DNA from 2 places in the Streptomyces sp. NPDC096152 genome. Region 1 is predicted to be linked to the other one. Evidence: riboswitches for the same ligand, from Rfam matches in the RefSeq annotation. Region 1 holds a riboswitch; the other holds the start of a gene.
The links. A riboswitch is a leader RNA that binds a small molecule or an ion and turns the genes downstream of it on or off. The one in region 1 is predicted to bind glycine.
Positions count from the first base shown of each region.

Region 2: linked by a shared signal. The riboswitch ahead of gcvT (glycine cleavage system aminomethyltransferase GcvT) and the one ahead of gcvP (aminomethyl-transferring glycine dehydrogenase) in region 1 are both predicted to bind glycine.

Region 1 covers NZ_JBIWFW010000006.1:579,367-586,693, forward strand. The annotation lists gene gcvP (aminomethyl-transferring glycine dehydrogenase) at 1-2,034, opposite strand, end outside; glycine riboswitch at 2,209-2,303, opposite strand; gene ACIQ9G_RS23210 (PRC-barrel domain-containing protein) at 2,417-2,788, shown strand; gene ACIQ9G_RS23215 (DNA polymerase IV) at 2,710-4,311, opposite strand; gene ACIQ9G_RS23220 (MerR family transcriptional regulator) at 4,381-5,064, opposite strand; gene ACIQ9G_RS23225 (bifunctional nuclease family protein) at 5,322-5,795, opposite strand; gene ACIQ9G_RS23230 (MerR family transcriptional regulator) at 5,880-6,617, opposite strand; gene ACIQ9G_RS23235 (FHA domain-containing protein) at 6,661-7,327, opposite strand, start outside.
Region 2 covers NZ_JBIWFW010000010.1:30,862-38,188, reverse strand. The annotation lists gene ACIQ9G_RS30600 (enhanced serine sensitivity protein SseB C-terminal domain-containing protein) at 1-699, opposite strand, end outside; gene ACIQ9G_RS30595 (enhanced serine sensitivity protein SseB) at 937-1,740, opposite strand; gene ACIQ9G_RS30590 (AAA family ATPase) at 1,879-2,568, opposite strand; glycine riboswitch at 2,742-2,837, shown strand; gene gcvT (glycine cleavage system aminomethyltransferase GcvT) at 3,027-4,154, shown strand; gene gcvH (glycine cleavage system protein GcvH) at 4,344-4,721, shown strand; gene glyA (serine hydroxymethyltransferase) at 4,736-5,998, shown strand; gene ACIQ9G_RS30570 (L-serine ammonia-lyase) at 6,160-7,327, shown strand, end outside.

The DNA of each region.
Region 1 (7,327 bases):
CTGGCCGCCGGCCTCGTGCACCGCCGCGCAGATGTCGGCGACGTGCTCCTCGAAGACACCGTGCGTGGACGGGTAGGTGATCATCAGCACCGCGAGCTCGTCCCGGTACTGCTCGATCTTCGCCCGCAGGTCCGTCACGTCGATCTCGCCGTCCTCGGCGGTCTTCACGACGACGACCTTCATGCCGGCCATCACGGCGCTGGCGGCGTTGGTGCCGTGCGCGGAGGAGGGGATGAGGCAGACGGTGCGCTGGGCGTCGCCGTTGGCGCGGTGGTAGCCGCGGACGGCGAGCAGACCGGCGAGCTCGCCCTGGCTGCCGGCGTTCGGCTGCAGGGAGACCTTGTCGTATCCGGTGACCTCGGCGAGGCGCTCCTCCAGCTCGCGGATGAGCGTGAGGTAGCCCTGCGCCTGCTCGGCGGGCGCGAAGGGGTGCAGCTGACCGAACTCCGGCCAGGTCACCGGCTCCATCTCGGTGGTCGCGTTGAGCTTCATGGTGCAGGAGCCCAGCGGGATCATGCCGCGGTCGAGCGCGTAGTCGCGGTCGGCCAGCCTGCGCAGGTAGCGCAGCATCGCGGTCTCGGAGCGGTGCTGGTGGAAGACCGGGTGGGTGAGGTAGTCGTCGGTGCGCAGCAGCGACTGCGGCAGGACGTCCGCGGCGGTCTCGTCCAGTGCCTCGACGTCGCCCTCGACCCCGAACGCGGACCACACGGCGTCCAACTGGGCACGGGTGGTGGTCTCGTCGCAGGCGATCGAGACGTGGTCGGCGTCGACGAGGCGCAGGTTGACGCCGTTGCGGCGGGCGGCGGCGACCACGTCGGCGGCACGGCCCTCGGCCCGGACGGTCAGCGTGTCGAAGTAGGCGCCGTGGACGACCTCGGCACCGCCCGCGGTGAGCCCCTCGGCGAGCACGGAGGCGTAGCGGTGGGTGCGGCGCGCGATGGTCCGCAGCCCCTCGGGGCCGTGGTAGACGGCGTACATGCCCGCCATCACGGCGAGCAGCACCTGGGCGGTGCAGATGTTGCTGGTGGCCTTCTCCCGGCGGATGTGCTGCTCGCGGGTCTGCAGGGCCAGGCGGTAGGCCCTGTTCCCGTCCACGTCGACGGAGACGCCGACCAGGCGGCCCGGAAGGCTGCGGGCGAACTTCTCGTGCACCGCCATGTAGCCGGCGTGCGGCCCCCCGAAGCCCATCGGCACACCGAAGCGCTGCGTGGTGCCGACCGCGATGTCCGCGCCGAGCTCCCCGGGCGACTTCAGCAGCGTGAGGGCGAGCAGGTCGGCGGCGACGGTGACCAGCGCACCCAGCTCGTGCGCCTGGTCGATGACGGGCTTCAGGTCGCGTACGGCACCGGAGGCGCCCGGGTACTGCAGGAGCACGCCGTTGATCTCACGCTCGGCGACCTCGGCCGGGATGCCCTCGCTCAGGTCCGCGACGACGACCTCGACGCCGGACGGCTCGGCGCGGGTCCGGATGACGGCCACGGTCTGCGGCAGCGCGTCCGCGTCGATCAGGAACAGGCCCTTCTTGTTGCGGCCCATGCGTCGGGACAGGGCCATGGCCTCGGCCGCGGCGGTGCCCTCGTCGAGCAGGGAGGCGCCGGAGGTCGGCAGGCCGGTCAGCTCGGCGACCATCGTCTGGAAGTTCAGCAGCGCCTCCAGGCGGCCCTGGGAGATCTCCGGCTGGTAGGGGGTGTACGCCGTGTACCAGGCCGGGTTCTCCATGACATTCCGCAGGATCACCGGGGGCGTGAAGGTCCCGTAATACCCCAGGCCGATCATGGAGCCGAGGACCTCGTTGCGGTCGGCGAGCGAGCGCAGCTCGGCGAGCACCTCGGCCTCGGTCCGCGCGTCCGGCAGGTCCAGCGCGCCGGCGTTCTTGATCACATCGGGGACCGCGGCGGCCGTGAGGTCGTCGAGCGAGCCGTAGCCGACCTGCGCGAGCATCTTGGCCCGGGCCTCGTGATCGGGGCCGATGTGGCGCTGCTCGAAGGGGATTCCCTGTTCGAGCTCGGAGAGCGGAATGCGATGGGCGGTCATGTGGAGGCCTCCTGGTCTGACGCGACCTTCGAGGGCACCACGGCGCGGGTGCCCGAACGGCCTCCCCCTCTGTCATCTCGACCTGAGAGCTTCACCGGGTCGCACTGGGGCTCCCGGCTTTCACCGTCGGTGAGAGCGGAAGCCGTCGACACCCGCCCTGCTTTCCAGAGTGACCTCGTCCGTGCGGTACGTGGGCCTGAGAGATTCCGGGGAGGATTTGCTCCTTCGGCGCCTCCGATGATGCTGGAGGACTCTCCCGCACGGGGTCAGCAGCCGCTGCCAGCGTACCAGCGGGCCCACCACACGGGCTTTCGAGTGGCCGCCCATCGTGATGTGCTCTTTTGTAGTGCTAACGGATGTATTGCGACCATGTGGAGGGCCCGTGCAGACCGACATCGATCCGCGCAACCTGATCGGCCGCAAGGCGTTCGACCGTAGAGGCATCAAGATCGGCACGGTGGACGAGGTCTATCTCGACGACGCGACCGGGGTGCCGGAGTGGGCGGCCATACGCACCGGCCTGTTCTCCAGGGACGCCTTCGTGCCCCTGGAGCCGAGCGAGCTCGTCGAAGGCGCCCTGCGCGTCCCCTTCGACCGGGCCCTGATCAGGGACGCCCCCGACTTCGGCGTCGGCCGCCATCTCTCCCCCGAACAGGAACTGCAGCTCTATCACCACTACGGCCTCGACGTGGCCGCTCCTCCGGCCGTTCCGGACCGTGACTTCGGCAAGCTGGCGGGCTCGGAGGAGGCCTGAGCCACGGCGCCGGCCGCCTCCGCCGCAGCCCCTTCGGCCGCGTCGGGCGCCCTCGTCCCGTCGCCGTCCGACGACATCGCCTCACCGTCCGGCGACATCACGTCGACCGCCTCCGGCGACGTCCTCGCGGCCGCGTCCGAACCCCGATCGGCCGAACCCGCCGAGGTTTCCCCCGCCCCGTGCGATCCCGGTCTTCGCGCCACCAGCGGCAGCGGATCCACCGGCTCCAGTTCCGGGTCCTCCACGCGGAACGTGCGCACGCGTCCGGGCTCCGAGTCGGGAGTCTCGAAGCGGACCGTGACCCGGCCGAGCCCGCTGCCCTGGACCCATCCGTGGCCGTACACCGTGTGCCGCACGTCGTGACCCGCCGGCCAGCGCCGCTCGGCGGGCGCCGGCCGCTCCACGGCCGGCTCGACCGCGGGTTCCTCCTCGGGCCCGTCCGGCCGGGCTCCCGCCGCCTGGGCGAACAGGTCCTCCTGGGTGTAGTCGGCGAGCCCGGAGACGCCCACGCCGAGCAGCCGCACCCCGCCCGTGGTGTCGACGGAGTCCAGCAGCCGGGCCGCGGCCTCCCGCACCACCGCCGGATCGTCCGTGGGCCCGCGCAGCGTCTCCGACCGGGTGAGGGTGGAGAAGTCGTACCGGCGGACCTTCAGCACGATGGTCCGCCCCGACAGTCCGGCCCCGCGCAGCCGCCGTACGCAGCGGTCGGCGAGCCGCTGCACCTCGAACCCCACCCGCACCCGGTCGTGGATGTCCACGTCGTAGGTGTCCTCCACCGACACCGACTTGGCCTCGCGCTCGGCGACCACGGGCCGCTCGTCACGGGCCAGCGCCATGGCGTACAGCGCGTGCCCGTGCGCCCTGCCCACCAGCCGGACGAGCTCGTCCTCGCCCGCCTCGGCGAGCTCCTCGACGGTGTGGATCCCGGCCCGTCGCAGATGGTCACCCGTGGCCGGGCCCACACCCGGAAGGGCGCGCACCGACAGGGGACCGAGCAGGGCCCGCTCGGTGCCGGGCCGGATGAGCACCAGCCCGTCCGGCTTCGCCTGCTCCGAGGCGATCTTGGCGAGCATCTTGGACGCGGCCAGCCCCACGGACCCGGTCAGGCCCGTGACGGCCCGTATGTCGTCGCGCAGCCGCCTCCCCACCCGTCCGGCCGACTCCTCGTCCCGGGCCGCTCCCCCGGCCTCCAGGTCCACGAACGCCTCGTCCAGGCTGAGCGGCTCCACCAGCGGCGACAGTGCCCGCAACAGCCCCATGACCTGCTCGCTGATCGACCGGTAGAAGGCGAAGCGCGGCACCAGGTACGCCGCGTTCGGCGCCAGACGGCGCGCCTGGGCCGTCGGCATCGCCGAGTGGACGCCGAAGACCCGTGCCTCGTACGACGCGGTGGCGACCACCCCGCGCGGCCCGAGGCCGCCCACGACGACCGCCTTGCCGCGCAGGCTCGGCTTGGACGCCTGCTCCGCCGAGGCGAAGAAGGCATCCATGTCGAGATGCAGGATCGTGGGCGCACTTCTCACATGTCCGATGCTGCACCACACCACTGACAATGCGGCGAAAGTGCCCCCGGCGGGGCGGCCGGAGCGCTGTCAGACGGCCCGGTTGCGCCGCCGGGCCAGCTCGTCACCGGGGTTGTGACCCACCAGGGTCTCCCCGGTGTCGACACGCTCCCCGTGCAGCTGCGACAGCGCGTTCTCCACGTCGCGCCACACCACGCCGACGGCGATCCCGAAGATGCCCTGGCCGCCCTGGAGCAGGGCGTGGACCTCGTCCGGCGAGGTGCACTCGTAGACGGTGGCGCCGTCGCTCATCAGCGTCATCCGCTCCAGGTCGCTGAAGCCGCGCTCCCGCAGGTGCTGGACGGCGGTGCGGATGTTCTGCAGCGAGACCCCGGTGTCCAGGAACCGCTTGACGATCTTGAGGACGACGACGTCGCGGAAGCTGTACAGCCGCTGCGTGCCGGACCCGTGGGCGGGCCGCACACTCGGCTCGACCAGGCCGGTGCGCGCCCAGTAGTCCAGTTGCCGGTAGGTGATGCCGGCGGCCGCGCAGGCCGTCGGGCCGCGATAGCCGATCTGCTCGGACGCCACGGACGTCGCCCCTCCGCTGTTCGGCACGGCTGCCGGCCGCTGCGGAACGTGGTCGGCCGCGCCGCCGTGAGGGGGATATCCCCTGCTCGCGCGGAGCCGAGAGTGCGTGGGAGGGTACGGGTCGTTCCCCCCGACACCGCGTTCGGGGGCACCCCCAGCCGTACCGTCGCCGCTGCTTCTCACGCCGACCTCCGTCCTTGACCTGCCTCCTCGACGGTAGGCAGTCACCTGGGGTGCGTCAACGATCGCCACACTCGGCACGCCGAGTGATAATCACCCTAAGAGTGGTTTCCCGTGCCCCACCGCGGGGAAAGGCTAGCCGAATGGCCTCGCGGAAACCCGCAGGACGCCCTCAATGGCCGACGGCATGTGCCGACGGCCGGCTCGGCCCCGACCGGACGACCGCTCCGGCAGGCCGCGGCCCCTCTCAAGCCCGGCGGTCACTGGCTGCTGCTGCCGAAGTCCTCCGGCGAGATCTGGTCGAGGAACTCGCGGAACTTCTCCACCTCGTCCTCCTGCTCGTCCGGGATCGCGATCCCCGCGTCGTCGAGCACCGTGTCGCTGCCATAGATCGGCGTCCCGGTGCGCAGGGCCAGCGCTATGGCGTCGGACGGCCGGGCGCTCACCTCGACCCCACTGGCGAAGACCAGCTCGGCGTAGAACACACCCTCGCGCAGATCCGTGATGCGCACCTCGGTGAGCTCCTGGCCGACGGCCTCCAGCACGTCCTTGAACAGGTCGTGGGTCAGCGGCCGCGCGGGCGCCATGCCCTGCTGGGCGAAGGCGATGGCCGTGGCCTCCCCGGGCCCGATCCAAATGGGGAGGTAGCGGTCGCCTCCCACTTCACGCAGGAGCACGATCGGTTGGTTGGAGGGCATTTCGACCCGGACACCTACGACATCGAGCTCGTTCACACAGCAACCCTAGGCCGTGCCCGCAAGGTTTGGGTAGTCGGGCCGGAAACGGGAGGCCGATCCGGCCGCCGCGACGCCCGGCGCTCAGGGCAGGCGCAGCCCCAGCGCGGTCTGCACCAGCGCGGCGTGCAGCTTCACCGTGAGCGCCGCGAGTTCCCTCGCGCGGGCCTCGGCATGGGCGCGGGTCTGCGGGTTGCGGTGGCGCCTGAGCGGGGCCACCACCTGGTCGACGAGGCCCGCCTCACGGTCGGCGGCCGCCTTCATCACGCGCAGATGCCGTGGCTCGATCCCGAACCGCCCCAGCTCGGTGACGAGCGAGGCCACGGTGATCGCCTCGGCGTCGTAGGCCCCACCCTCCAGTGGGGTGATGAGCCCGTACGACTCCCATTCCCGCAGGTCCGTGTCGTCGATCCCGGCGGCGGCGAGCAGCTCGGCCCGCCCGACCCGGGCCACCGCGGGAGCCTCGGCGGACGCCGGCACGGGCTCACCGTCGCGCTGGCGTCCCACGGCCGGCAGCGGGGCGGCCTCCCCGCGCTCCATCGCGTCCAGGTGTTCGCGGATCACCTTCAGCGGCAGGTAGTGGTCCCGCTGCATTCTCAGGACGTGCCCGAGGCGCTCGACGTCCTCGGCACTGAACTTGCGATACCCCGAGGGGGTGCGCTGCGGGTCGATGAGCCCTTCCGACTCCAGGAACCGGATCTTGGAGATGGTGACTTCGGGGAACTCGTCGCGCAGCGCGTTCAGCACCGCGCCGATGCTCATCAGCCCACTGTCCGCGGCGGCGGTGCCGTGCCAGGCACCGCCGCTCGGTGTTTGACGCATGGACCTTCCCTCGACATCCCCCCGGAACCGGTCCGGGAGAGGGTCAGATGGCCTGCCGGCTCGAGTAGAACACCAGCCGGTACTTGCCGATCTGCACCTCGTCGCCATTGGACAGTGCCACCGAGTCGATCCGCTCCCGGTTGACGTACGTGCCGTTCAGGCTGCCCACGTCGGCCACCGTGAACGAGCCGTCCGGGCTGCGCCGGAACTCCACGTGGCGACGGGAGACGGTCACGTCGTCCAGGAAGATGTCGCTCTGCGGATGACGCCCGGCCGTGGTCAGCTCGCCGTCCAGGAGGAAGCGGCTGCCCGAGTTCGGGCCACGGCGCACCACCAGCAGGGCGGAGCCCAGCGGCAGCGCGTCGACGGCCGCCTGCGCCTCCGGAGAGAGCATCGGGGTCTGGCCGGTGGCCTCGGAGTCATATGCCTCCAGGCCCGAGATGGAGATCGTGGACGTCGTCTCCGAGGGACGCTCCGGAGCGACGCCCGGACGCAGCGGGGCACCGCAGTTGGAACAGAAGCGGCTGTTCTCCGCGTTGCGGTTACCGCACCTCGTACACACCAGGGCCGACATGGACGGATCCTCCTGCCGAGGCTGCCCCGCAGGGGCATGGGACGCGTACGGGTCGGAGGCAAACCCTCCACCCGTACCTGAGGTTGACGGTTGCCCGAAACCTATGTCGCCCGCGTGGGCAGGGTCAACAGACGGC
Region 2 (7,327 bases), on a different contig from region 1:
GCGCAGCCACATCGCGACCGGGTCGTACTCGTCGGACATCGCGACGGTCGACACCGGCAGGCCGTCGGGGACCGCGCCGATGGACTGCTGCATCATCGCGCGCACCGAGTCCACGGCCTGCGGCGAGGTGTCGTACACGTCCAGGCCGATGGCGAGGTAGGGGGCGCCGAGCGCCGGCTGCACCCAGGCGCGGCGCAGCGAGCGGACCGCGGGCGTGCGGTGCGCGTTCTGCGCGAGCAGGGCGTAGAACTGCGGGATCTCGATGGCCGGTTCCGCCAGCCGCAGCGGGCCGGCCGGCTGGCGGTCCAGGCCGGCGGCGATGCGCCGCAGGTCGAGCCAGGGGATGCCGACGCCGCCGCCGGGCGCGTGCGGGTTGAGCCAGAGGCCGTAGTGGTCGGGGTAGAGGGTGCGGGCGACGTCCAGGCCGTCCACCACCTCGTACGACCGGTTCCAGCCGCTGGCCGACAGCTCCTGGGCGGAGGTCACGCAGGGGGCGTAGCCGTGGCCGTCGGCCTCCATGTGGCCGTACTGGGCGTCGGGCGAGCCGGCCTGACCGTGCCAGAGCAGCATCCAGACCTGGCCGGAGGAGGGGGTGGCGAGGGCACGCAGGAGTGCCTCGTAGGCGTCGTAACGCCCGGGCGTGACCTGGCGCAGCATCTGCTCGACCTGCCCGGCCGCGGCCGTGCCGCTTGCGCTCACCTTGAACCGACCGCCCCTCTGTGCAACCCCTCGACCCGGCCGTGCCCCTCGGGCCTGTGGTGAAAGTCCCGCCTGCCTCGCGACGGGCCCCAGGTCCTGGCGTCGCACGGCAGACGGGAGTTTGACGACAGGGCCTAGCTTAAGCCCGCCCGGGGGCCCGGGACGCCTGCCGTCCTCGCCCGGCCGCGGGCCGCCCGCGGGCCACCACGCGATCCCCCAGGCCCGTCCGGGAGGCCCTCAGTTGCCGTGCTGGTAGAACGGCCGCACCTTCTCGCGCATCCACTCGCCCACCGGGTCCTGGGCCGCGTCCAGGAGGATCAGGTTGACCGGCCACGGGGCGGGGGCCCGGCCGAGCGCGCGGCCGAGGGCGTCCATGGGGCGGATGCGCAGGTCGCCCTCCCACTGGGAGAGCTCGACGCCGACGAACAGGACCGGGTCGGCGGTCTCGATGACGGCGAGGCAGCGGCGGGCGGTGAGCACCACGCCGGTCTCGGCGAACTCGGCGGAGGCGGCGGAGAGGAAGTCGACCGGGTCGTCCTGCCAGTCGGGTTCGTAGAGGCGGACCCGGCCGCCGCTCGCGGGGCCGTCGAGCGGGGTCAGTCCCGTCCGGCACAGTTCGGCCACGACCGGCGGGGGCAGCGGGATGCCGACCACGCCGTCCGGGTTGAGGGCCAGCCCGACCTGCGGGGGCAGGCCGCGCGCGAACTCCACGGCGGGCGCGACGGTGTAGGGCATCTGGGAGCCGGCGGCCTGGCGGAGCTGCTCCTCGGAGCTGAACACCGGGACATAGGCCTGGCCCTCGACCTCCAGCGTCGGCAGGTCGAGCGGGCCGCTGTTCGGGCCGCCGCCGTTGGGCAGCGGGACCCACACGAAGCTGCGCCCCAGGACCTCGACGATCCGGGCGCCGGCCGAGGGGACGCCGAGGGAGGCCGACAGCACCTCCTCCAGCTCGTTGCCGGGCCATCCGCCGTGCGGGTGGGGGTGCGCCTGTGCCGGATAGTCCGCGGGAAGATCCGCGGGGAAGTCCGCCGGGAAGTCCATCTGCCTACCGCCTGCTGGGAACCACTGCTCTGACCGGCAAGGCTAGCGGGTACCGGGGCACGGGCGTCTCGCCGGGCCCGCACCGGCCGGAGCCGGTCAGCCCGCGAAGCCGATCCGGCGCAGCGCGTCCGGAGCCGGTCAGCCCGCGAAGCCGATCCGGCGCAGCGCGTCCGCCGCGTCCCGGTCGAGCAGGGTCGCCGAGCCGCAGCCCTCCGGCAGCTCCCCCCGCTCCACCGCGCGCAGCAGCCGGGCGGCGGCCGTGCGGTGGCGCAGGAAGGCGTACCGCGAGACGCCGCGGCCGCGCTCGCGCTGGCCGGCCAGCGCGGTGTCCGGGGTCACGTCGAGCAGGACCAGGTGCATCGTGCCGCCGCCGCGCCGGGCGGCGCGGGCCAGCCAGCCGCGCACCCAGGCCTGGGCCCCGCAGTCGTGCACCACCACTCCGCCGCCGGCCCGCAGGGCGCGGCGCAGCCCGGCGTAGTGGGCGAGGCGGACCAGCGGGCGGTAGAGCGCGTACGGCAGGAGGCGGGGCGCCCGGGCGTCCCAGCGGTCGCGGGTGTCCTGCGAGTCCACGCGCGCCCCGCGCACCGCGCGGCGCATCAGGGTGGACTTGCCGCTGCCGGGCAGACCGGTGATCACGACCACGTCGCCGGGGCCGAAGAGAAGGGCGCGGGGGCCCCGGCCGGCCCGGTCGCGCAGATCGCGGACCACGGGCGCGGGGCGCCCGCCGCACCGCTCGCCGGGCGCGGGCCGCCGGGACAGGGCCAGGCCCCGCTCGGGCAGCGCGAGGGCCGGGGTGGTCGCCTGCGCCGTCGTCCTCTTCACCGTGATCGTCCTCCCCTGGGGTCAGTCACAGTTCTCCCTCCCCGCCGAGTGTAAAGAGACGGTAATACGGGGTGTCTCGCGTTTTCGTACGCGTACCGCCACAGACCGGTTACAGACGTGGCCTGCCACGATCGGGCCGGGCGTGCAATGATGTGCGCGCCAACTGCATACCGGCCGCTTGAATCCGCGCGGGAGAGTTCCCAGCAGGTCGCTGGGGCGCCGAAGGAGCAAGTCCCTCCCTTGAATCTCTCAGGCACCATTACCGCGTGGGCGAGGCACATCTGAAAAGCGGGCCGCTGCCGCAGTGGCTCCACCCAAGGTGCAAGCCGTGACCGTCCGTCCACCGGCGGGTCACTGCGAACCTCTCAGGTTCCGATGACAGATGGGGAGGAACGTTCCTCGCCCTCCCCCATGCCCGGCTCTGCTCGCGCGGGGGGACCCCCATCTCCCTGGGAGACCGACCGATGAGCAGTACCGAACCTTCCGAGAAGCGCCGTACCGCGCTCGATGCGCTGCATCGCTCGCTCGGCGCGACGATGACCGACTTCGCCGGCTGGGACATGCCGCTGCGCTACGGCTCCGAGCGGGACGAGCACCTCGCCGTGCGCACCAGGGCGGGCCTGTTCGACCTGTCCCACATGGGTGAGATCACGGTCACCGGCCCGCAGGCCGCCGAGCTGCTGAACTTCGCCCTGGTCGGCAACATCGCCTCCGTCGGCGTGGGCCGCGCCCGCTACACCATGATCTGCCGGGCCGACGGCGGCATCCTGGACGATCTGATCGTCTACCGCCTGGCCGAGACCGAGTACATGGTCGTCGCCAACGCCTCCAACGCCCAGGTCGTGCTCGACGCGCTGACCGAGCGGGCGGCCGGCTTCGACGCCGAGGTCCGCGACGACCGGGACGCCTACGCGCTGATCGCCGTCCAGGGCCCCGAGTCCCCCGGCATCCTCAAGACGCTGACCGACGCCGACCTGGACGGCCTGAAGTACTACGCGGGCCTGCCCGGCACGGTCGCGGGCGTCCCGGCGCTGATCGCGCGCACCGGCTACACCGGCGAGGACGGCTTCGAGCTGTTCGCCGCCCCGGCCGACGCCGAGAAGCTGTGGCAGGCGCTGACCGACGCGGGCGCGCCAGCCGGGCTGGTCCCGTGCGGGCTGTCCTGCCGGGACACGTTGCGCCTGGAGGCGGGAATGCCGCTGTACGGGCACGAGCTGTCCACCTCGCTCACCCCCTTCGACGCCGGGCTCGGCCGGGTGGTGAAGTTCGACAAGGAGGGCGACTTCGTCGGGCGCGAGGCGCTGGCGGCCGCCGCCGAGCGTGCCGCCGCCGAGCCGCCCCGGGTCCTCGTCGGCCTGGTCGCCGAGGGCCGCCGGGTCCCGCGCGCGGGCTACCCCGTGGTCGCCGGCGGCGAGGTGATCGGCGAGGTCACCTCAGGCGCCCCCTCCCCCACGCTGGGCAAGCCCATCGCCATGGCGTACGTCGACGCCGCGCACGCCGCGCCGGGCACGGCGGGCGTCGGCGTGGACATCCGGGGCAGCCACGAGCCGTACGAGGTCGTGGCGCTGCCCTTCTACAAGCGCCGGAAGTAGAGACTGGGAGCGGTCCGGGCGGGCACACGGCCCGGCCGGCGCCCTCCGGCGCCCGTCCGCGCGCACCGGCCCGCCCGCGGGTTCCCGTCCGCGCGTCCGTGGCGCCGGGCACACCCTCTCCCGCTCACCGGCGCTTCCAGCAGCCTCCCTCTTCACCAGCACTCCCCCGCGTACAGGAGAATTCAGCTCATGAGCAACCCCCAGCAGCTGCGTTACAGCAAGGAGCACGAGTGGCTGTCGCCCGCCGAGGACGGCGTGTCGGCGGTCGGCATCACGGAGCACGCGGCCAACGCGCTCGGCGATGTCGTCTTCGTCCAGCTCCCCGAGGTCGGTGACTCGGTGTCGGCGGGCGAGACCTGCGGCGAGCTCGAGTCGACCAAGTCGGTCTCCGACCTGTACTCGCCCGTCACCGGCGAGATCACCGAGGTCAACCAGGACGTCGTCGACGACCCCTCGCTCGTGAACTCGGCCCCCTTCGAGGGCGGCTGGCTGTTCAAGGTGCGCGTCGCCGGCGAGCCGGAGGAGCTGCTCTCCGCCGACGAGTACACCGCGTTCACCGCCGGCTGAGGAGTCGTAGCCGTATGACTGTCCTGAACACGCCCCTGCACGAGCTCGACCCCGACGTCGCCGCCGCGGTCGACGCCGAGCTGCTCCGCCAGCAGTCCACGCTGGAGATGATCGCCTCGGAGAACTTCGCTCCGGTCGCGGTCATGGAGGCCCAGGGCTCGGTCCTCACCAACAAGTACGCCGAGGGCTACCCGGGCCGCCGCTACTACGGCGGCTGCGAGCACGTCGACGTGGTCGAGCAGATCGCCATCGACCGCATCAAGGAGCTCTTCGGCGCCGAGCACGCCAACGTGCAGCCGCACTCCGGCGCCCAGGCGAACGCGGCCGCGATGTTCGCGCTGCTCAAGCCGGGCGACACGATCATGGGTCTGAACCTCGCGCACGGCGGGCACCTGACCCACGGCATGAAGATCAACTTCTCCGGCAAGCTCTACGACGTCGTCGCCTACCACGTGGGCGAGGACGGCCGGGTCGACATGGCCGAGGTGGAGCGGCTGGCGAAGGAGGCCCGGCCGAAGCTGATCGTGGCCGGCTGGTCGGCCTACCCGCGGCAGCTCGACTTCGCCGCCTTCCGCAGGATCGCGGACGAGGTCGGCGCGTACCTCATGGTCGACATGGCGCACTTCGCCGGCCTGGTGGCCGCGGGCCTGCACCCCAACCCGGTCCCGCACGCCCATGTCGTCACCACCACCACCCACAAGACGCTCGGCGGCCCGCGCGGCGGTGTGATCCTGTCCACGGCCGAGCTGGCCAAGAAGATCAACTCCGCGGTCTTCCCCGGTCAGCAGGGCGGACCGCTGGAGCACGTGATCGCCGCCAAGGCGGTGGCCTTCAAGGTCGCGGCTAGCGAGGACTTCAAGGAGCGGCAGCGCCGTACCCTGGACGGCGCCCGCATCCTGGCCGAGCGCCTGGTGCGGGACGACGTCCGCGCGGTCGGCGTCGACGTGCTGTCCGGCGGCACGGACGTCCACCTGGTCCTGGTCGACCTGCGGAACTCGGAGCTGGACGGACAGCAGGCCGAGGACCGGTTGCACGAGGTCGGCATCACGGTCAACCGCAACGCGATCCCGAACGACCCGCGTCCGCCGATGGTCACCTCGGGGCTGCGGATCGGCACGCCCGCCCTGGCGACCCGCGGCTTCACGGCCGAGGACTTCGCCGAGGTCGCGGACGTGATCGCCGAGGCGCTGAAGCCGTCCTACGACGCCGAGGCGCTCAGGGCCCGGGTCAAGGCCCTGGCCGACAGGCACCCGCTGTACCCGGGGCTCGGGAAGTAGCCGGTCCCGCGGTTCGGGCGGGCACCGCGCACACTGAGAGGTGAGCACGGCGCCCGCCCACCCACGGCCCCACCCCTACGCCCCGAACACGAACCCGCACTCGCACTCGCACCCAGCGCCCGCCCCGCACCACCGCACCACCCCCGTATTGAGGAGTCCCCGTGGCCATCTCGGTCTTCGACCTGTTCTCGATCGGCATCGGCCCGTCCAGCTCCCACACGGTCGGCCCGCTGCGCGCGGCGCGCATGTTCGCGCGCCGGCTGCGCAACGAGGGCCTGCTGGAGAGGGCCGCGTCGGTCCGGGCGGAGCTGTACGGCTCCCTCGGCGCCACCGGCCACGGTCACGGCACGCCGAAGGCGGTGCTGCTCGGCCTGGAGGGCGACTCCCCGCGCACGGTGGACGTGGAGACGGCCGACGAGCGCGTGGAGGCGATCAGGACCTCGGGCCGCATCCGGCTGCTCGGCGAGCACGAGATCGCGTTCGACTTCGACGCGGACATGGTGCTGCACCGGCGCAAGGCCCTCCCGTACCACGCCAACGGCATGACCCTGTGGGCCCACGACGCCTCGGGGGACGAGCTGCTCGCCAAGACGTACTACTCGGTCGGCGGCGGCTTCGTCGTGGACGAGGACGCGGTGGGCGCCGACCGCATCAAGCTCGACGACACGGTCCTGAAGTACCCCTTCCGCACGGGCGACGAGCTGCTGCGCCTGACCAAGGAGACGGGCCTGTCGATCTCCTCGCTGATGCTGGAGAACGAGCGGGCCTGGCGCACCGAGGAGGAGATACGCGCGGGCCTGCTGGAGATCTGGCGGGTGATGCGGGAGTGCGTGGGGCGTGGCATGTCCCGCGAGGGCATCCTGCCCGGCGGACTGCGGGTGCGCCGCCGCGCGGCCGTCACCGCGCGCCAGCTGCGCGCCGAGGGCGACGCGCTGGCCCGCTCGATGGAGTGGATCACGCTCTACGCGATGGCGGTGAACGAGGAGAACGCGGCCGGCGGCCGGGTCGTGACCGCCCCCACCAACGGCGCGGCGGGCATCATCCCCGCGGTCCTGCACTACTACATCAACTTCGTCCCCGGCGCGGACGAGGAGGGCGTGGTCCGCTTCCTGCTCGCCGCCGGCGCGATCGGGATGCTGTTCAAGGAGAACGCCTCCATCTCCGGCGCCGAGGTCGGCTGCCAGGGCGAGGTCGGCTCGGCCTGCTCGATGGCGGCGGGCGCGCTGGCCGAGGTCATGGGCGGCACCCCCGAACAGGTCGAGAACGCCGCCGAGATCGGCATGGAGCACAACCTCGGCCTCACCTGCGACCCGGTCGGCGGCCTGGTCC